DNA from 3 places in the Shewanella sp. W3-18-1 genome. Region 3 is predicted to be linked to each of the others. Evidence: predicted binding sites of a transcription regulator. Region 3 holds the regulator's gene; each other region holds the start of a gene.
What was found. Region 3 encodes sigma-54, which starts transcription at its own class of promoters, with help from an activator protein. Its sites were predicted from a motif close to GTTGGCACGNNNNTNGNNT; they were not measured.

Region 1 (6,906 bases), 2.3 Mb from region 3:
AATGGGCATAAGATAGAGTAACTCATCATCAAACCCGACCACCTCAGCCACTAAATCTCCCGCCATGGTTTCGATAGAACACAAACTACCAACAGGCGCACGGCAACCACTCGCCTCTAAAGTGAGACCAACAACCCGCACCAATTGCCCACTGGCAACGGCGCGAAAAGGAGGTACTTTATCAATATATTGGTGGAACTTACTCAGCAGCTGGTGTTGACGGTTTTGCATCTTGATCTCCATTCGTTTGGAGTGAATCAATATCTGACTCAGTTTGCATAAGTTCCGATCCCGCAGCATCCTGATTATGATGTGATATTCTTGCGGCATCTTCTGCGGCAAGTGCTTCCTGTCGTTGTTGCTGCTGTTGCGTTAAATGGGCATGTTGACTTCGTAGAGATTCAAATACTGCATCTATTCGCGATGGTAAACTTAAATCAACCAAGGAACGCTGACTACTAATAATGCACTCTCCAGGGCTTAGAGAGGGATCGACTTCGAGTTGCCATTGATTGCGTGCCAATTGAGCTGCGGAATATAATTTCTCAACGAGGATAACGTCATCAGGGTGCAACCTAATAGTCACTGCTTGCTCTTTAATAGGTAAAGATTCAATACCAAGACGTAAAGCGGAAAGTATTTGTTCAGGATGGGTTTTTAACTCATGTCCAATAACAGATTTAGCCAGCGCCATCGCTAAGGTCATTAAAGATAACTCAATGTCACCATCGAGAAGTTGTAAGGGTTTTTCAAACTGATTGAGTAACGATTCAAAACGATTGATTAAACCCTTTGCTTCTTCAAGACCCGTTTCTAAGCCTTGTTCATGGCCCTGTGTAAAACCTTCTTGATGACCTTGCGCTAATCCTTCTAAACGTCCTTTTTCTACCCCTTCATTAAAACCTTGTGTTTTACCTTCACTAAAGCCTTCTTCTTCCGCTTGAGCTCGAATATACTCAATTTCAGCCATTGTGGGAGGTGCGATAGCTTCTACCGTGACTGGTTTGATGTGCTTACCAGAGTAGCCAAACAAATTAGAGATGCTTTCATCCTCAACCTCTGTCACATCGGGTAGGTTCCAGTGACTAAATTCGATTTCACTATCACTGACAATCTTATCCGACAATTTATTGTCACTCGGATTAGAGGAACTCATCGCCACCACCGCCGCCTAACATAATTTCACCGCTATCACTTAAACGACGAGCAATAGAGAGGATTTCTTTCTGTGCAACCTCCACTTCGCTGATACGAATAGGTCCCATAGCTTCAAGATCATCACGCAGTAACTCTGCGGCTCGCTTGGACATATTGCCTAACAGTTTTTCTTTAAGTTGATCGTCAGTTCCCTTAAGCGCCTTCAATAACACATCCTGTTGTACTTCACGCAACAGGATTTGAATACCACGGTCGTCCACATCGATAAGATTTTCGAAGACAAACATGAGATCTTGGATTTGTTGCGCCATTTCTTCGTCGGATTCGCGCATAGTTTCCATCAATTGGCTTTCGATGCCCGTGTCTAAGTAGTTCATAATATTGGCGGCTGCTTTTAAGCCACCCATTTTCGCTGCTTGTGCGCCACCTTGACCCGCAAACTGTTTCTCCATGATATCGTTCAATTCCTGCAAGGCTGCGGGTTGAACTTCTTCAAGGTTAGCAATTCGCATCATTAAGTCTAAGCGAGTATTTTCAGGAAATTGACCAAAAATCTCTGCGGCCTGATCGGGTTCTAAATAAGACAATACAATGGTTTGGATCTGCGGATGCTCATTCTGGATGATTGTCGCCACTTGGCGCGCATCCATCCATTTGAGGGAGTCTAAGCCTTTAGCACCACTGCCCATGATGATTTGTTCAATTAAATTACCCGCTTTGTCTGCACCTAATGCTGCCGTCAGCGCCTTACGAACGAATTCTTCACTGTTAAAACCGATAGAGGAATATTTTTGAATATCATCAAGAAAAAGCTTATGCACACCAACCACTTTCTCTTGGCCAAAATCCTCCATTGCGGCCATGGCCATCCCCACCTTTTGCACTTGTTTGGGCTCTAAGTGCTTGAGGATAGAGGCGGCGTCGGCTTCGCTTAAACTTAAGAGTAAAATTGCCGTCTTCTCGATACCGCTCATGTCCTTCACATTAAAGCTTGAGACTTCAGCGGCTTCTTTTGTTTTATTCTCAGCCATTGTCTTGTAACCAGTTTTTCACGACTTGAGTGGAAAGCTCGGGCTCATTTGCCACAAGCGCACGGATAGCTTTAATCATATCATCATCTTTATGAAGATTAGGGATAAGAATTGAGCCATCATCGGCATAACTGTATTCTGCTTCTTTGGTATTAAGCATACCTAAGGTGTCGGCAGCGTACTGATCTTCAATTTCCGCCAGTTCATTACCCAGTCTTGAATCATCTGGCATATTGACGCTATCTGGGTAAATAAGGCGTTTTAGCATTGGACGAACCACGGCCAATATCAATACTAGGATCACTAAGGCGCCAACACCCAATTTTACCGCACGCCAGAACCACGGCTGTTCCCATAATTCAGGAGATGGTATGTCTTCCATCAGTTGATCCATAAAAGGAACGGTAACCACTTCCAACACATCACCACGTTGTGTGCTGAATCCTACCGCACCTTCTAGTAAACGACGAATGTTGGTTAACTCTTGCTCAGTACGGGCAACGCGTGCCACTTGCCCATTTTCATCTGCAGCACCGGGTTTAAAATCCACAGCAACTGAAACACTAATTCGTCTGACTACCCCAATTTGCTGACGGGTATGGCTAATGGTGGTATCGAGCTCAAAATTTCGTGTTGCTTCACGGTGAGAGTTACCCGCAACCACTTTTTCAGATGCATTGGTTGCATCTTCAGGAATATCTGACTCCATTGGCGGTTGATTTGACAGAGCGCCAGGGATCCCCCCCGTAGTGCCACCGGTAGAGTTATTCTCAACCGTCATTTCACTGCGTAATGCTGGTAAATCAGGATTAAAGCGCTTGGCTGTTTGTTCGACTGCGGTAAAGTCCATACTAACATCGACTTGGGAAGTAAAATTATCAGGCCCTAAAATGGGAACTAAAATTGATTCAATTTTTGTGCGATATTCAGCTTCTTTTTGTTGTACTAATTCGAGTTCTCTACGCGCCCTAGCGGAAACGCCATCTTGGCTCCCAGAGTTAAGCAAACGACCATTTGAATCAGTGACGGTAACACGCGATGGTTCCAACCCTTGCACGGCTGAGGCAACAATATCAACAATGGCATCCACCTCTCCTTGGCCTAAACCGCCACGACGGGTATTGATAACCACGGTTGCACTAGGTTGGGAAGTATTACGGGCAAAGACGTTTTCTTTGGGAAGTGCGAGAATCACTTTTGCGCGACTGACACTTTGTAGCTGCTCAATAGCGCGGGCAAGGTTTTCTTCTTGGCTGTGTTTAAGACGCGCTTGTTCCATCCTTTGGCTGACACCAAAACCACTGTCTTGGGTTAAAAAATCTTTACTTGTAGTGCCACCGTCAATCCCTGCTCGGCTTAACATCAGTTTGACTTCTTGATATTTATCCTCAGGTACTTTAATAACATCAACCTCGATCTGATACTTGATCTTATTCTTATCCAAGACATCGAGTACTTGTACCATTTCCTGAGTTTCCATTTTTCCTAATGGACGATACTCAGGTTCCTGAGCCCATAACATCACAAAAACGGCTAGGGCTAAGCAGATTGCCAACGCAAGGATCATGGTAATTTGGCGCATCATATCGACACCGCCAAGGCTTCCCATCACACCTGACTTATGTTCTTCTTGGACACCTTGGTCTGCTAAATCGGAATTAGACCCGACAATCATTTCTGTGCTCACGATTCGTACCTGCTGATTGGGTTATTCTCGGGCCTAAACAGGCATACTCATTATTTCTTTATAAGCTTCGACAAGTTTATTACGCACTTGTACCGTCGCTTCAAATGCCACACTTGCTTTCTCTCTGGCAATCACAGTATCCGACAAGCTCACTGTCGTGTCACCCATCTCTAATCGCGTTGCCAAGTTTGATGACGTTGATTGTAAGCCGCTGACATTGCCAACAGCCTGCGAGAGTAGCTGACCGAAATCGGCACCACTGGTGTTATTTACCTGCTGCATAATATTCGGTGAGATACCGAAAGACGGTGTTATTTCACCTTTGAGTGACTGCATTTCTTGCAGAAATGTATTTGCGCCTATTTGCATGCTGAGCTCCCAGTCGTCGAATTCTTGACGATCAAAATATCGATAATGAGGAATATGCAAAATAATGGCCAAGTTTAAAACTAGCCATTTAAAATAGACAAATAAGGGATGCTAAAAAGCATTGGAAGATTAACTCACTAGGTAAATCAGCAAGATACAAATGCACCTTAATCCTAAAAGGCATTAAAGTGCATTTGCTAACATGCATGCTTTTACTGAAGTTAACTGGGTAATTGAATCCCCATATCCCGCATACGAGCCATTTTATATCGTAAAGTTCGAGCACTGATCCCCAGTTTTTCAGCCACAAGTTTTCGGCTACCCTGACACTGGGCTAAGGTTTCTAAAATAATCACATGTTCCTGTGCTTTAAGTTCTTCACCTAACCCTTCTGGCTCAGACGCTGACACTTCAAATTCATCACTTATCAACGCACCCTGCACATCAATAATAATATCATTGGCGGTAATCACTGGACCTGTCCGTAAGATCAAGGCTCTTTGGACAATATTATCTAGCTCTCGAACGTTTCCTGGCCAGCGATGGCTAAGTAAACGCCGGCATGCTTGTTCATCTAATTCAGGTATAGCACCGATATTGAGAGCTTTTGCATGCTTAGCCAATAAATGGCGAGCAAGCGGTAAGATATCCGCAGGCCTTTGATTGAGCGCCGGCCATGTTAATGGAAATACATTGATACGGTAATAAAGATCTTCCCTAAATCCACCTGCGGCTACTACCGCTTTTAAATCACGATTTGAGGTCGCCAATACACGAACATCGAGCTTAATCGTCTTACGACCACCTAATCGTTCAACTTCACGCTCTTGTAACACCCGTAATAATTTTGCCTGTAAACCTAAATCCATTTCTGATATTTCATCGAGCAGCAAAGTCCCACCTTGCGCTTGTTCAAACTTACCAGGGCATGCTTGGTAAGCACCAGTAAATGCGCCCTTTTCATATCCGAAGAGAGTTGCTTCAAGCATATTTTCAGGAATAGCGGCACAGTTGATGGCAACAAAGGCTTGTTCGGCACGGCTGCTATGCTGATGAATATAACGAGCGAGTACTTCTTTACCCGAACCACTGGGTCCCATGATCATCACAGAAGCATCGGATGCTGCAACGCGTTGTGCTAGTGATAACAATGCAAGACTCTTCTCATCAGCAACAATGGGCTTATCAACGTTGGTTTTTAAAGGTAAATAGCGAGAAACTTGATTTAACAATACTTCTGGCGCAAAGGGTTTGGCTAAATAGTCAACTGCACCTAGTTTAATCGCGCTAACGGCACTGCCAATCGTGGCATAGGCCGTCATCAGCAATACGGGCAATTTAGGATGATGTTGCTGCAGGTAATTTAGCAAACCTAAACCGCCAATACCCTCCATCTGCACATCACTTATCACGAGATCAAATTGATGCTGTTTTAATGCAAGAATGGCATCTTCACCACAAGCCACATCAATACATTCATACTGTGCAAGTAATAAAGTATCGAGTAAGGCTTCCCTTAATGAGGCGTCGTCTTCAACTAAGAGTAACTTGGCTTCAGACATGGGTTTTCTCCAAAGGCAATACAACCGCCGATTTTGCACGAGGGAAAACTAACGAAACAGTACAGCCCTTATTCGGTAGGCAGCGAAGTTGTATTTCTCCGCCATGATTACGCACAACCGATTGCACAACGGCTAATCCAAGTCCTGTCCCTTGAGCTTTGGTGGTGAAAAAAGGTTCCATCACTTTTTGCTGCATCTTCGCATCTAACCCTTTGCCATTATCAATAACCTCTAGCATTAATTGATCCTTTGACTCTGTGGCAAGGATACGGATCTGACTCGCTCCAGCTTCGAGGCTGTTGATGACAAGGTTATTAATTGCAGAACTTAGCGCGCTTGAATTTGCCAGCAATAATCCACTTGATGTATCAGTAAAGGAAAGTTTGCAACCTTGCTGCTCTGCAATTGGATCACAGTTTCCAATCACACTGACCATCACATCATTCAGAGAAACTAACTCGCCAAGCTCATCTTGACGGCCTTTTGCCATCAACAGCATATCGTTAACTTGTCTTTCCAATTCATTAAGTCTATCAACCAATTTCTGTTGAAACTTAATCTTGGCAGAGTCTGATAATTTAGGGCTTGCTAAGTTAGAGGCATATAACAAGGCCGCAGAGAGTGGCGTACGGACTTGATGGGCCAATGTCGCCACCATCTTACCGAGTGCAGATAACCGCTGCAGATGTGAAATATTTTTTTGTAAAAGACGAGTTTCAGTCAGATCCGTTAATACGATTAACTGACCCGGCTCTGGCGTTAAAGGAGTAATGGCTAATTTGACTCGACGACCATTACGTAAAGACACTTCATGGCCATCATCTTCTTGAGGTGCAAAAGCACTATGAATCACATCAATCCAACGAGCACCACATAGAGAGTGCTCTAGCAATTCCACCGCGACGGGATTCGCGTCAGTGACAATACCATCACCATTTAAAATCACCACGCCAGAGGGCATCGCTTGTAAAATATGTTCCATTCGATTGGACATATTTGCGGCCTCACGCAGTTGGTTCCATTGTTTGCTAGTGTGCTTGAATGTCTCGATTTGCGCTAGTGGGTGGGCTGACATAGTCACTCCGTCAAAAAATTGCTT
Region 2 (6,906 bases), 1.3 Mb from region 3:
TAATGGTCGGTGAGGGCCAAAGACTCCCTGCTGGTGAGCCAAGAAATATTCCACTTGAAGAGATATTTAGTTGGCAAGATCCCCGTGAATGGCATTTTGATAATACTGAAAAGTTAAAAATCACCTTAGCTAAAATCGCTAAGGTTGAGAAAAAAGTGACATTACAAATAGAGGAAATTAACGCTTCCCATCGCTTATTACTCGCAAAGGTTAAGCAATTGACCGCATCCAGTCAGCCTAAGGTTGAACTCCAGCATTTGCATAAATTTATGCAACCCTATCCTTTTTCCTATCAAGTGACATCTTTAATGGCGCAGGGAAATACCAACCGTGAGCAAGTTAGCGCATTGCTACTCTAATTTTTTGAGTTGAATCCCAAGTTAGCGCATTTAATTTTTGAAAATACGATTTTGGGTTTTAGTGTTGAGGGATTTGTGTCGCCTTATTGAGTTATGCCTGAATTCAGGTTTAACCAAGATAGCCGTTATTTTCTGGAGAATTAATATGTTAGGTGTTCACACTAATTACGCTTCAATCGTTGCACAGGGCGCTGTAAACAAAAGCAATAACCTACTGACTAACGCGATGGAGCGTTTATCAACAGGTTTACGTATCAACAGTGCATCAGATGATGCAGCGGGTCTGCAAATTGCTAACCGTATGAATGCAAACGTGAAAGGTATGGAAACTGCCTCACGTAATATTTCAGATGCGACCTCTATGCTGCAAACTGCTGATGGTGCGTTAGAAGAGTTAACGACCATTGCCAATCGTCAAAAAGAATTGGCGACCCAAGCGGCTAACGGTGTGAACTCAGCAGATGATTTAACTGCATTGGATGCTGAGTTTAAAGAGCTAAACAAAGAAATTTCCCGTATTCTCGATAATACAACTTATGCTGGTAATAACCTGTTCACTAAGTTGGAAGCGGGTGTGACTTTCCAAATTGGCGCAGGAACGGCTGAAACATTGGCCGTTACAACAACAGCTATCGATGACGCTGCATTAGCAGCAGGTGATCTAACAACAGGTGCTAACGCAGCGATTACGCTCGTGGATACATTCCTTGCTGCTGTTGGTACTGAGCGTTCAACTTTAGGCGCCAATATTAACCGTCTTGGCCATACTGCGGCTAACTTAGCCAGCGTGACTGAAAACACTAAAGCCGCAGCAGGCCGTATTATGGATGCCGATTTTGCGGTTGAATCAGCCAATATGACGCGTAACCAACTGCTGGTTCAAGCAGGTACTACAGTACTGTCTTCTGCTAACCAAAATACGGGTTTAGTGATGGGCTTACTGCGCTAATTAGGCTGAATTAAAGCCGTTTTAGTCTTGAGTGCCAGTGAGCTTAGCTTGCTGGCATTTTTTATGCCCTAACATCTTTATCGTGATGAGCACATAGTATCTCACCCTGATCTTTTTACTGTTATACACGATATTTTTTGAATATTGGTTTTAGTTATCTGCAGTCGCTGTCGCCTTACTGAGTTATACCTGAATTCAGGTCTAAACAAGACAACTGTTATTTTCTGGAGAATTAATATGTTAGGTGTTCACACTAATTACGCTTCAATCGTTGCACAGGGCGCTGTAAACAAAAGCAATAACTTACTGACTAACGCGATGGAGCGTTTATCAACAGGTTTACGTATCAACAGTGCATCAGATGATGCTGCAGGTCTGCAAATTGCTAACCGTATGAATGCAAACGTGAAAGGTATGGAAACTGCCTCACGTAATATTTCAGATGCGACCTCTATGCTGCAAACTGCTGATGGTGCGTTAGAAGAGTTAACGACCATTGCCAATCGTCAAAAAGAATTGGCGACTCAAGCGGCTAACGGTGTGAACTCAGCAGCCGATTTAACAGCGCTAAATGATGAATTTACTCAATTAAACGCTGAAATTACACGTATCGTGGAAAATACAACCTATGCGGGTAATAAATTATTTGATACAGGTGTGTTAACTACTGGTACTGGCGTGAAGTTCCAAATTGGAGCTGGAACCGCAGAAACACTGGATGTGAAGTTAGGCGCCATTCCTAAAACGGTTGCAGGTACCTTAACTGGCGGTACTGCTAATGCTGCTATTGCACTTGTTGATACCTTTCTTGAAACCGTGGGTACTGAGCGTTCAACTTTAGGTGCCAATATTAACCGTCTTGGCCATACAGCGGCTAACTTAGCCAGCGTCACTGAAAACACCAAAGCGGCTGCTGGCCGTATTATGGATGCCGATTTTGCGGTTGAATCTGCCAATATGACGCGTAACCAACTGCTGGTTCAAGCAGGTACTACAGTACTGTCTTCTGCTAACCAAAATACTGGCTTAGTGATGGGTCTACTGCGTTAATCTAGCTCAATCTACGTTAGCCTTATTTTACTTGGCTTAACCTAAGGTTGCAGATTTAGCGTTAATGCCAGTGAGCTAAGCTGACTGGCATTTTTATTATTTAAGCCATCCAAATATGCCAATGCAATGGTGTCGCAATCGCTGTTTCAGATTCAGTAGTGGAAGTAGGCTTTCCGTTTGACACTGAGCTACGGAAGTGAGTTGTTATTTTTAGCGATAAAATCTATTTAATCTGCTTAAAAAACAAAGCGTTTACCTTGGCATGTGTTTTGCTTTTCAATTTGTTGGAGGTAGTTATGATTTCAGGTATGAATGCGGCACAATTTGCTCAACAACTGATAGGTGCAGATCGCGCCGGTAAAGATACGCTTTACAAAGGCAAACTAACAGCAAGCAAAACACAGTTAGATGCCTATACGCTGCTCGAAAATAATATGAAGAAAATGGCCACCAAGCTAAGTGAACTGGGTGGCGATGCGGCGAAAAGTAAAATTGCCACTGTGACGGGCGAAAATGCGACTGCAACAGTTAAATCCGATGCGCCAAAGGGTAACTATGACCTGAGTGTACATAAACTTGCACAAGCCCATCAGTTGACTAAAGCCTATTCCTCAGAAAACGAGTTGTTACCAACATCGGGCGTGATCAGTATTCAAGTCGGTAGCGATCCGACTAAGCGTATGGAAATTGATTTAGCAACGGTTAATGGCGGTGCGGCTATTTCTGTGTCTCAGTTACGGGATCTGATCAATAAACAAGCGGGCAATCCTGGTGTGCAAGCGTCACTGGTGCGCACGGGTAATCAAATCGAGTTTATGCTGTCTTCAAAGGAATCGGGCGTCGCGAATCAAATGAAGGTCGAGTTTAATGGCGCCGACTGGGGCATGACAGAACGTCGCGTGGCACAAGATGCTGAACTCACATTAAATGGTATCAATATTACCAGTAGCAGTAACTACTTAGAAAATGTGGTTGATGGCGTTAGCCTCGAATTAGTTAAGGTACATGCGGCTGGTGAAAGCAGCATGATTAAAGTTACAGACGATTTTGAAGCGAATAAGAAAGCGGTTAAGGATTTTGTCGATTCATTTAATTCCTTAATGACGCAAATTAATCAATTAACCCGTTCTATGGGCGTTAAAACTTCTGATTCAGGTACTTCCGATAAAGATAAGGAAGATAAAACCACCGCAGTGAGTGAAGCACAAATTGGTGTGTTGAAAGGGGATACCTCTATCCGCTTACTCCAGTCTCGATTACGTGATTCGGTTTTTGCAACGGCTGCTAATGGGATGCGTTTGTCTGATATCGGGATCGAGATAGGTCGTGATGGAAAACTGAAAATTGACGATGCTAAGCTGACCGATAGTTTTAAAAGTGATCCTGAAAAAGTACAAGCCATGTTTACGGGCCCAGACAGCTATGTCAAAAGTATCGAAAAGACCCTAAAACCTTTTACCCAGTTTAATGGCTATATCGATCAAAAGCAGGAAGCACTAAATAAACAGATCAAAAGCGTGAATGACAGCATGGCGCGCCATGATTATCAAATGAATCAAAAATACCAAATTTATTTGGCTCAGTTTACGGCGATGGAATCTACCATTAACCAATTTAATTCTGCTAGTCAGTTGTTTTCATAGGAAGTTGTTATAAATGTTAAATGAGTACGATCCATTTAATGCCTACAAGCAAACCGCTTTAGATGCACAAGTTGCTGCTGCAACGCCCCATGATATGGTGCGTATGTTGCTTGATGGGTTATTGGAAGAGCTAGAGCGTGCTGCAGGCCATATGGAATATCAACGGTTTGAAGCTAAAGGCATGAGTATTCATAAATGCCTCAATATCGTTCATGGATTGGACTCAATGCTCGATCTTGAGAACGGTGGTGAGGTTGCTATCAGCCTACACCGCCTCTATGACTTTTGTAGCCGTCAGCTTGTCAGTGCCAGTGTTGAAAACAGTGCTGAAGCCTTGGTTCCTATTACTCAGGTGATTACGAATGTCAGAGAAGGGTGGACAAATCTCAATTAAGCAGTGGGCGCGTTTTGGGCATGCTTTACGTCAATATGCCGATGCTCAGGATTGGACTAACGTCCAAAAAGTGAATATCGCTTTGATTAAAGCACTGCAACAAGCGGGTGAGGCCCGTGATACCGAGCAGAAGTTAGCCCGTGAGGCGCTAAAACGTGTACATGCCCAAGTACTACAGGAGCTGATTTTGGCGCGTGATGAATTAGCCGTTGAGATGAGCCGTTTTAGGGAACAACAATCGGGCTTAGCCGCCTATCAATTAACGCAAGTGAGTGGAGCTTTAGATGATCTCTGATCTTCTTTCAACTCGTCATATGGGAACAAATCCTAATGTGACGACTAAAGTGACAAGTGCAGTGGATCAAGATAAAGCGGAATCCTTTACGTTGTTGGCATTACCAGTAGAACCCTCTGCTGAATCTATGCCACAGGAGCGTTCGTTGGATATCACCACTGAACAATCGCAAGAAAGTGGTTATAACCCCTTTTTGAATCAACATATTAATAATTTAGTTGAATCAGCACCTTTTACTGGTGTGGATGCTGTTACTCAGGGGGCAATGTTCAATAGCGAGGCTGAGATTAACTCAACGTCTATTCGCCTCGATGATGTTGCATTCGCGTCTCTGAACAGTCTTACCACTCCAACGGTTGTTGCTCCGCTTGTTCCTGTAACTTTGCCGATTGAAGCATCTAAAACGGAATCTGTAGGTCAAACCTCCGCATCTTTAGTTGGGCTATCAGTTGCCTCACAAAGAGGCGCGCTATTTAGCAGTGGTATGGCGTCATCTATGGCGCTTGTCGGAAGCGCTTCTCAACCTGCCAGTATGAGTACCGAGATTTCCCCAATAAGTAGTGCATTGGCAAAGGATGCAATGACGACTCCTTTCTCAGACTCTAGTCGTTTTGACCATTTGAAGGCCGATACCTCTGTGTTCCAACGTGTGTTGGCAGAACTCAGGGGCCATGAAGCGAAAGATATTAATGCCATTGGTACTCAGCCGATTGTGAGTACACAGGCTGCAAGTGCAACACAATGGGGGCCAGTATCGTTAACACCGACAGCTTCATTGGCGCAGCAAGCACAGGAGATCCTGACTCCCCTAAGAGAACATCTTCGGTTCCAAGTTGACCAACACATTAAAAAAGCGGAGTTAAGGTTAGATCCGCCAGAGCTTGGAAAGATTGACCTTAATATTCGCTTAGAAGGCGATCGTTTACAGGTGCATATGCATGCGGTCAATCCCGCCATTCGTGATGCCTTACTCAATGGATTAGAGCGCCTAAGAATGGATTTAGCCATGGATCATGGTGGTCAAATTGATGTGGATGTTGGCCAAGGCGGATCTCAACAACAGCAGCAGGAAACAGCATTATTTGCTTCATCGATAGCACCTGAAACCGCAATGGAAAATGGCGCCGATGTGATGACCAGAGAGAAATCTCAATTAGATTTATTGGCTTAATGCCGGAGTTGTTTAATGGCAATTGTAAAATCGCGTGTAATAAAAATTACCCTAGCATTTTTTGTACTCATTAGCTGGACTGCTGGGGCGTTATGGATTGGGATAAATGGTGCCGATTGGAAGTTAACAGAGCTTTTTGCCTCTGAACCTGAAGTCGAACCTGTGCCTGTGGCAAAGTTTTACCCATTAGAAAAGTTTGTGATATCGATACCAGGGGATAAATATCCCCATTACATGCTGCTTGAAATGTCATTGAAAAGTTACAATCCCGATATGAAAACAGTGTTAGTTGAGGCCGATCCCCTCATTCGTAACGCCATGATGAAAATGTTTTCACGTAAAACATTTGAACAGTTAAATCATTTGGATCAGCTCGATGGTTTGCAGGCTGAAGCCCTTATTTTGATGGTGAAAGTGCTATCTGATAACAAATTGCCATCAGATATTGATGAAGTACTTTTTACCCGTATGGTGATCCAGTAAGGGGCCGATATGACGACAGATGGCCAACTTGCATATCAACAAACCTGTGATTATCCAATCGAAGAACGGCAATCTGAACAACAGGTTATTCGGCAATATTTACCACTGATTAAACGTATCGTGTCGCAGATGCGTAGCCACTGTGGCGTCATGTTATCGCTTGAGGATATGGAACAAATAGGGATGATGGCCTTGCTTGAGTCATCGCGTCGCTATCCTGGAGAGCTCGATAACGGATTTATTTCTTTCGCGGGACAACGTATCCGCGGCGCAATATTGGATGAGTTAAGAAGGCAAGATTGGCGTCCTCGCCCTGTTAGGCAACAAGCCCATGAACTGAATGATGTTGTTAGACGCTTGAGCCGTGAAATGGGACGGGAACCTAGCGATCTCGAGGTTGCCAGTGCATTAGGTCTTAGTGCTGAAGATTACCGAGAACGCTTATATTCCACACAAGCGGAGTCGATGAAAAGCTTAGATGAATTGTTGTTGGTGGGCGAACATCCGGTCGATAGAGGCAATGATGTTGAACAATTGATGCTAAAGCAGACCTTGATCAAAG
Region 3 (6,906 bases):
AATTAAATGATCGAATTATTTTAATTGATTGCTAAATCATAACTGCACAAGGTTAGAATGACGGTTAAACAACCCTAGCTTAACTGCTCATATTTAAAAGAGAAAGCGAGCAAGCGTGCTGCCCTCTCACATAAAACCATTAAAATAAACGATAAAGACGATGATATTGCTCAAGACATTCAAGCACTAAACACGCTATTCTGCTTCATTAGCCTAGTGATTAACCCTTGGTGGACGGTAAATGGCCGTCATACAGGCAAAATGAGCAATATTGACAAACGTGGCGCAAAACCGAATCTAAAAATAAAGGCCATGACAAAGTAGCATAGAAAACGACATAACCTTGGCAGGATGCCCTTTTATTTATCATCTTTATCGCGTACCAAATTGTGCTATTCCAATCCCATCCATGGGGCGACAAAGACAATGCAAGAAGAGAGATAGACATGGTAGACCAATCACAATTGCGCCAATGGGGCAGCAAAGTTATCGACATTGAAAAGTTAGCCCTCGATAATCTTTATCAATATGTTGATTCTATTGAATTTGTACAGGCTTGCGAGTTAATTCTTAACTGCTCTGGCAAAGTTATTGTTATGGGAATGGGTAAATCAGGCCATATCGGCAATAAGATTTCAGCGACACTGGCAAGCACTGGTACTCCGGCATTTTTTGTGCATCCCGGAGAAGCGAGCCATGGGGACCTTGGTGTACTCTCCGACAATGATATTATTCTCGCAATATCAAACTCGGGAGAATCCAGTGAAATCTTGGCCTTAATGCCCGTCATTCAACGAAAAGCTATCCCCGTGATTGCGATGACAGGTAAACCCGATTCAACGATGGCGCGTCTGGCCAAAATCCATTTATGTATAGAAGTGCCAGAAGAGGCTTGCCCGCTTGGGCTTGCCCCCACCTCCAGCACAACGGCAACCCTCGTGATGGGTGATGCAATCGCTATTGCGCTACTACAAGCCAAAGGCTTTACTCGCGAAGATTTTGCCATGTCGCATCCAGGTGGCGCACTGGGCCGAAAATTACTACTAAGAGTCCGCGATGTTATGCACAGCGGTAACGAGTTACCACTTGTCAATCACGATATTTGTATCACCGAAGCCCTGTATGAAATATCCAAAAAAGGCTTAGGTATGACAGCGGTTATTGATGAGCAGCATAAATTAGTGGGCATTTTCACCGATGGCGATTTACGTCGAGTGATTGATGCAGAAGTGAATCTACGTACAACGCCAATTGCCAATGTGATGACTCGCAATTGCATCACAATTACCGATAGCGCACTTGCGGCTCAAGCACTACAAGTTATGGATAGTAAAAATATTAATGGTTTAATCGTGATAAACAAAGATCACCATCCTATCGGAGCACTTAATATGCTCGATTTGGTTAAAGCAGGAGTTATTTAATGCCACAGCAAGGATTTTACGGCCCTATCAGCGATGATGTTTGGCAAAGAGCACAAAAAATAAAACTGCTTATCTGTGATGTTGATGGCGTATTTTCTGACGGGCGCATTTATTTAAGTAATGCAGGTGAAGAACTTAAAGCATTTCATACCCGTGATGGTTATGGTGTTCGCTCGCTACTGACCAGCGGTTTTAACATGGCAGTTATTACAGGTCGCCAATCTAAGATTGTTGCCAATCGTATGACTGCCCTAGGCATTACAGATATTTATCAAGGTGTTGATAATAAATTCGAGCCTTATCAAGCCCTACTATCACACTATAATGTCATCCCAGAAGAAGTGGCCTACATCGGGGATGATATTGTCGATCTTCCGGTGATGAACGCGGTAGGTTTAGCAGTATGTGTCGCCGATGGTCATCCCTATGTCCGCCAACAGGCACACTTTGTCACCAACCTCAACGGTGGACATGGCGCGCTACGGGAATTAACCGATTTACTGCTGTTAAGCCAAAATAAGTTCACTTCGGCCCACGGGATGAGCATATGAGTCGTGTGACCCTCGCTATCATTGCCTTTTTTGGTACTGCCCTCATCCTCTACTGGCAAGTACAACAAAAGCGGGGTAACGAAACAGACAACAGCTTGAATAACCCAGATAGTCCTGATTACATTATTGAAGATCTGCGTAGCATTGAATTCAATGAACAAGGTCAAGTGAATAGCCGTGTCACCGCCAAACACATGGAACACTATGAGCTAAAAAGCCAAACCTATTTCACTCAACCTGTATACCTTGTTTATCCTGACCAAGGTAAAGCACAATGGCAGATCAGAGCGGATCAAGGACAACTCAACAAAGAAACAGGCAAGGTTGTATTAGAAAATAATGTTATTATCGATGCCATCAGCCCAGAAGAGCCGATACAAACCTTATCGACTAGTTTTTTAGAACTTGATCTAAACACTATGATAATGACCTCTGACCGTATCATTTACGTCACAGGGAAAGATTTTAATATCCAAGGGCAAGGCCTTTATGCGGACCTGAACGCGCAGGAAGTCCAATTGACCAGTCAGGTAGTAGGAACCTATGAAGCAAAATAAGATATTACTTGCCAGCTTAATGCTGATAATGAGCATGAGCACTTATGCAAAAGTCGCAGATCTGCAGCAAGAAGTGAAAATCAAGGCTGTGAGCCAAACGGCGGATATTAAAAACAACCAAATCATCTTCTTTGGCCCAGTAGAAGTCACCCAAGGTTCGATTAAAATCAATGCACAAGAGCTGCGCGCATTTTCTGCCGATGGTGAAACCAGTAAAATCTTAGTGGCAACAGGCAACCCCGCGACTTACACCCAAATCTTAGATGACGGTCGCCCTGCATCTGCTAGTGCTAAAGAAATTCGCTATGAAATGGCAACAAGAACATTAACACTCACAGGTTCGGCCTCCCTCGATCAAGCGGGTAGTCAAGTGACAGGTAACCTCATTCGTTACAACATCATTCAACAAAAACTGATCGCAGAAAGCACAGGGAATGGTGATGACCGCGTGATAACCATTATTCAACCCGAAAGCTATCAGGATGATCTCAAACCCCAAACACCCGCAGATAAACCTGTGAAAGAGCAGGACTCTCAATGACCCAAATTACCCTAAGAGCACAAAACCTCGCCAAGAGCTACAAAAACCGCCAAGTGGTTAAAGACGTCAGTCTGACAGTCAAAACTGGCCAAGTTGTTGGTTTGCTAGGCCCAAATGGTGCAGGTAAAACCACGACCTTTTACATGGTGGTTGGGTTAGTAAAAAGCGATAAAGGCCATATTTTTATCGACAATGATGATTTAACAGCAGATCCTATGCATCTTCGCGCCCGCAAAGGAATTGGTTACTTACCACAAGAAGCCAGTATCTTCCGTAAGCTGACCGTTCACGACAATATCATGGCGGTATTACAAACCCGTAAAGAGCTAAAAGACGAAGAACGCGAAGAAGAACTGGAGCACCTACTCGAAGAGTTCCATATTACCCATATTCGCGATAGCCAAGGGATGTCCTTATCGGGCGGTGAACGTCGCCGAGTTGAAATTGCCCGCGCCCTCGCGGCCAATCCCAAGTTTATTCTGCTCGATGAGCCTTTTGCGGGCGTTGATCCGATTTCCGTTATCGATATCAAAAAAATTATCGAACAACTTAAGAGTCGTGGCTTAGGCGTACTTATCACAGACCACAATGTCCGAGAAACATTAGACGTATGTGAACATGCCTATATTGTGAGTCACGGAAACCTGATTGCCGAGGGAACTCCTGCAGAGATCTTAGACAATCAGCAAGTTAGGGCTGTGTACTTAGGTGAACAATTCAGGCTATAGTTACTCCAGCGGAGTCCATAGCATAAAATTATTGCGACTAGACTCCACTCACTGATAACAAACGGCCTCATTCAAAAATAATAACGTAGGGATCAGCGGTAACATGAAAGCGTCACTCCAGCTCAAACTGGGCCAACAGTTAACCATGACGCCACAATTACAACAGGCGATTCGTCTGTTGCAGCTCTCGTCATTGGAATTACAACAAGAGATCCAGCAAGCCTTAGACTCTAATCCTCTTCTTGAGCTGGAAGATGAGCAATTTGACGCACCTACAGAACGCAACCAGAATTTATCAGACACAGATTTCAGCGAATCAAGCCCACTGCCACCCGAACAAGATAGCTCCACTGTTGATACCGCAGAATCCTTGACCAAAGAATCGATGCCAGATGAACTTCCCATGGATACCACTTGGGATGAAGTGTTTACCGCCTCACCCAACTCAGGTTCGGGTGGCAGTAGAGAAGATGACATGCCCTTTCAGGGGGAAACCAGCGAGGGCCTACATGAACATTTAGAATGGCAAAAAAACCTCACCCCCTTCTCTGAAACCGATCTTGCCATTGCCACGGCCATTATTGATGCTATTGATGATCAGGGCTATCTCACCCAAAGCACTGAAGATATTCTCGAAGCGATGGGAAACCCTGAGATTGAGTTGGACGAAGTCGAAGCTGTACTTAAGCGTATCCAACACTTTGATCCTGTTGGTGTTGCAGCAAGAGATCTCAGCGAATGTTTACTGATCCAGCTATCCCATTTTTCGCCGGACACACCACATCTCGAAAATGCCCGCATGTTGATCAAAGATCATTTAGATCTGATCGCTGCTCGCGATTTTAGGCTGTTAATGCGTAAAACCAAACTGAAGGAAGATGAACTTCGGGATGGTATCGCACTGATACAAACGCTGAACCCTCGCCCAGGTTTGTTGATCACACCGATAGATGAAGAATATGTGATCCCAGATGTGTCGGTATCGAAGAAAAATGGCCGTTGGGTGGTAGAACTCAACCCAGATTGCATGCCCAAAATCAATGTAAACCAGCAATATGCCGCCATGGCTCGCAGCACAAAAAGCCAAGCAGATAGCCAATTTATTCGTGGCCATCTGCAGGAAGCCAAATGGTTTATCAAGAGCTTAGAAAGTCGTAACGACACCTTACTCAAAGTGGCCAATTGTATCGTTCAATACCAACAAGGCTTCTTTGAGTACGGTGAAGAAGCCATGAAACCTATGGTACTTAACGATATAGCCGAAGCGGTTGAAATGCATGAGTCGACCATCTCACGGGTCACAACTCAAAAATACATGCATACCCCTAAGGGACTTTTTGAACTAAAATACTTCTTCTCAAGCCATGTCGGGACTGACGATGGCGGTGAGTGCTCATCCACAGCAATCAGAGCCTTTATTAAAAAACTGGTTGCCGCGGAAAACCAGAAAAAACCATTAAGCGACAGCAAGATGGCACAACTTCTGGCAGAACAGGGAATAAATGTTGCGCGCAGAACCATTGCGAAGTATCGAGAAGCAATGCTTATTCCCCCTTCCAATCAGCGTAAAAGTTTATAGCCTACTATGGATATCGGAGGACGTTTCTATGCAAATAAAGCTCATTGGACACCATATCGAGATTACTGAATCGTTACGGGCATATGTAGAGGAAAAATTTTCAAAACTTGAACGCCATTTCGAACAGATCCATAATGTGCACGTTGTGCTCAATGTTGAGAAAATGCAACAGATTGCCGAAGCGCGAATCAACCTCACCGGTGGTGAAGTTTTTGCAACTTCAGAGCATACTGACATGTATGCTGCCATAGACGTCCTGATCGATAAACTTGATCGTCAGGTTATTAAACACAAAGAGAAGTTAACAAAACACTAATAATGGAACTTTGTACCATACTGAGGCCGGAGTGCACTACCTGCGCCACTCCGGGCAGTAAAAAAAAGGTACTGGAACTCATCAGTGACTTAGCCGCTGCCCAGTACCCCACCCTCTCATCTCAAGAGATCTTCGAAAGCCTTGTGGCGCGCGAAAAGATGGGGAGCACAGGTATAGGTAACGGTATCGCCATTCCACATGGTCGATTAACCGATATTACACAACCCATTGCAATACTCGTAAAATGTGAGGAACCGATAGCTTTCGACGCTATCGATAAGCAACCTGTTGATATTTTGTTTGCACTGCTTGTGCCGGCGGATCAATGCCAACAGCACCTAAGCACGCTGTCGTGCATGGCAGAAAAGCTAAGTGATAAACAAATATTAAAACAACTGCGTAAGACGCATGATGAAACGGAACTCTATCAGGTAATCACTGGATGAAACTGGTCATAGTGTCAGGCCGCTCTGGCTCAGGCAAATCTGTCGCACTTAGGGTACTTGAAGATCTCGGCTATTATTGTGTCGATAATCTTCCCTTGCCACTAATAGGCAGTTTGCTTGAGCAACTCAAAGGCAGTAACGATCTTGTCGCCATTAGTGTCGATGTTCGTAATATGCCAGAGCAAGATAAAGTGCTGGTTCAGCAACTTTCTAACCTGCCAGCAGGGACGGAGATTACCAGCTTCTTCCTCAATTCAAGCGATAAAGTGTTACTTAAACGCTACAGTGAAACACGCCGCCTGCACCCGTTATCTAAAAGTCGAGTATCCCTACAAGAAGCCATTAAACTTGAAGGAAAACTGCTCGAACCTATGTCCAAACTGGTAGATCACTACATAGATACTTCAAATTTAAATATCTATGATTTAAGCGATCAAGTCAGACAAATTCTTCTTGGTAGCGTTGATAAAGAATTAGTCATCTACTTTGAGTCCTTTGGCTTTAAAAATGGCATGCCTACAGAAGCCGACTTTATGTTCGATGTGCGCTTTTTACCTAACCCCCATTGGGAGTTAGCATTGCGTCCATTAACAGGCCTAGACGAACCTGTAGCTGAGTTTTTGAATCGCCAGCCCCTGGTAAACAAGTTCATTTGGCAGATAGAAAACTTACTAGAAACCTGGTTACCACACCTTGAGCGTAATAATCGCAGTTATTTAACCATTGCGATTGGTTGCACAGGTGGACAGCACAGATCGGTTTAT

Region 1: the regulator sigma-54 is predicted to act here: its motif matches at 4,300-4,318, upstream of fliE (flagellar hook-basal body complex protein FliE).
Region 2: the regulator sigma-54 is predicted to act here: its motif matches at 2,615-2,633, upstream of fliD (flagellar filament capping protein FliD).

The regions. Positions count from the first base shown of each region.
Region 1 covers NC_008750.1:1,611,037-1,617,942, reverse strand. The annotation lists gene fliI (flagellar protein export ATPase FliI) at 1-231, opposite strand, end outside; gene fliH (flagellar assembly protein FliH) at 200-1,156, opposite strand; gene fliG (flagellar motor switch protein FliG) at 1,143-2,189, opposite strand; gene fliF (flagellar basal-body MS-ring/collar protein FliF) at 2,182-3,864, opposite strand; gene fliE (flagellar hook-basal body complex protein FliE) at 3,910-4,245, opposite strand; gene SPUTW3181_RS07390 (sigma-54-dependent transcriptional regulator) at 4,467-5,807, opposite strand; gene SPUTW3181_RS07385 (sensor histidine kinase) at 5,800-6,882, opposite strand.
Region 2 covers NC_008750.1:523,776-530,681, forward strand. The annotation lists gene SPUTW3181_RS02515 (hypothetical protein) at 1-359, shown strand, start outside; gene SPUTW3181_RS02520 (flagellin) at 505-1,308, shown strand; gene SPUTW3181_RS02525 (flagellin) at 1,546-2,358, shown strand; gene fliD (flagellar filament capping protein FliD) at 2,655-4,001, shown strand; gene fliS (flagellar export chaperone FliS) at 4,015-4,395, shown strand; gene SPUTW3181_RS02540 (hypothetical protein) at 4,364-4,690, shown strand; gene SPUTW3181_RS02545 (flagellar hook-length control protein FliK) at 4,680-5,861, shown strand; gene fliL (flagellar basal body-associated protein FliL) at 5,877-6,344, shown strand; gene SPUTW3181_RS02555 (RNA polymerase sigma factor FliA) at 6,354-6,906, shown strand, end outside.
Region 3 covers NC_008750.1:3,932,354-3,939,259, forward strand. The annotation lists gene SPUTW3181_RS17925 (KpsF/GutQ family sugar-phosphate isomerase) at 447-1,424, shown strand; gene kdsC (3-deoxy-manno-octulosonate-8-phosphatase KdsC) at 1,424-1,975, shown strand; gene lptC (LPS export ABC transporter periplasmic protein LptC) at 1,972-2,532, shown strand; gene lptA (lipopolysaccharide transport periplasmic protein LptA) at 2,519-3,073, shown strand; gene lptB (LPS export ABC transporter ATP-binding protein) at 3,070-3,801, shown strand; gene SPUTW3181_RS17950 (RNA polymerase factor sigma-54) at 3,905-5,380, shown strand; gene hpf (ribosome hibernation promoting factor) at 5,409-5,696, shown strand; gene ptsN (PTS IIA-like nitrogen regulatory protein PtsN) at 5,699-6,142, shown strand; gene rapZ (RNase adapter RapZ) at 6,139-6,906, shown strand, end outside.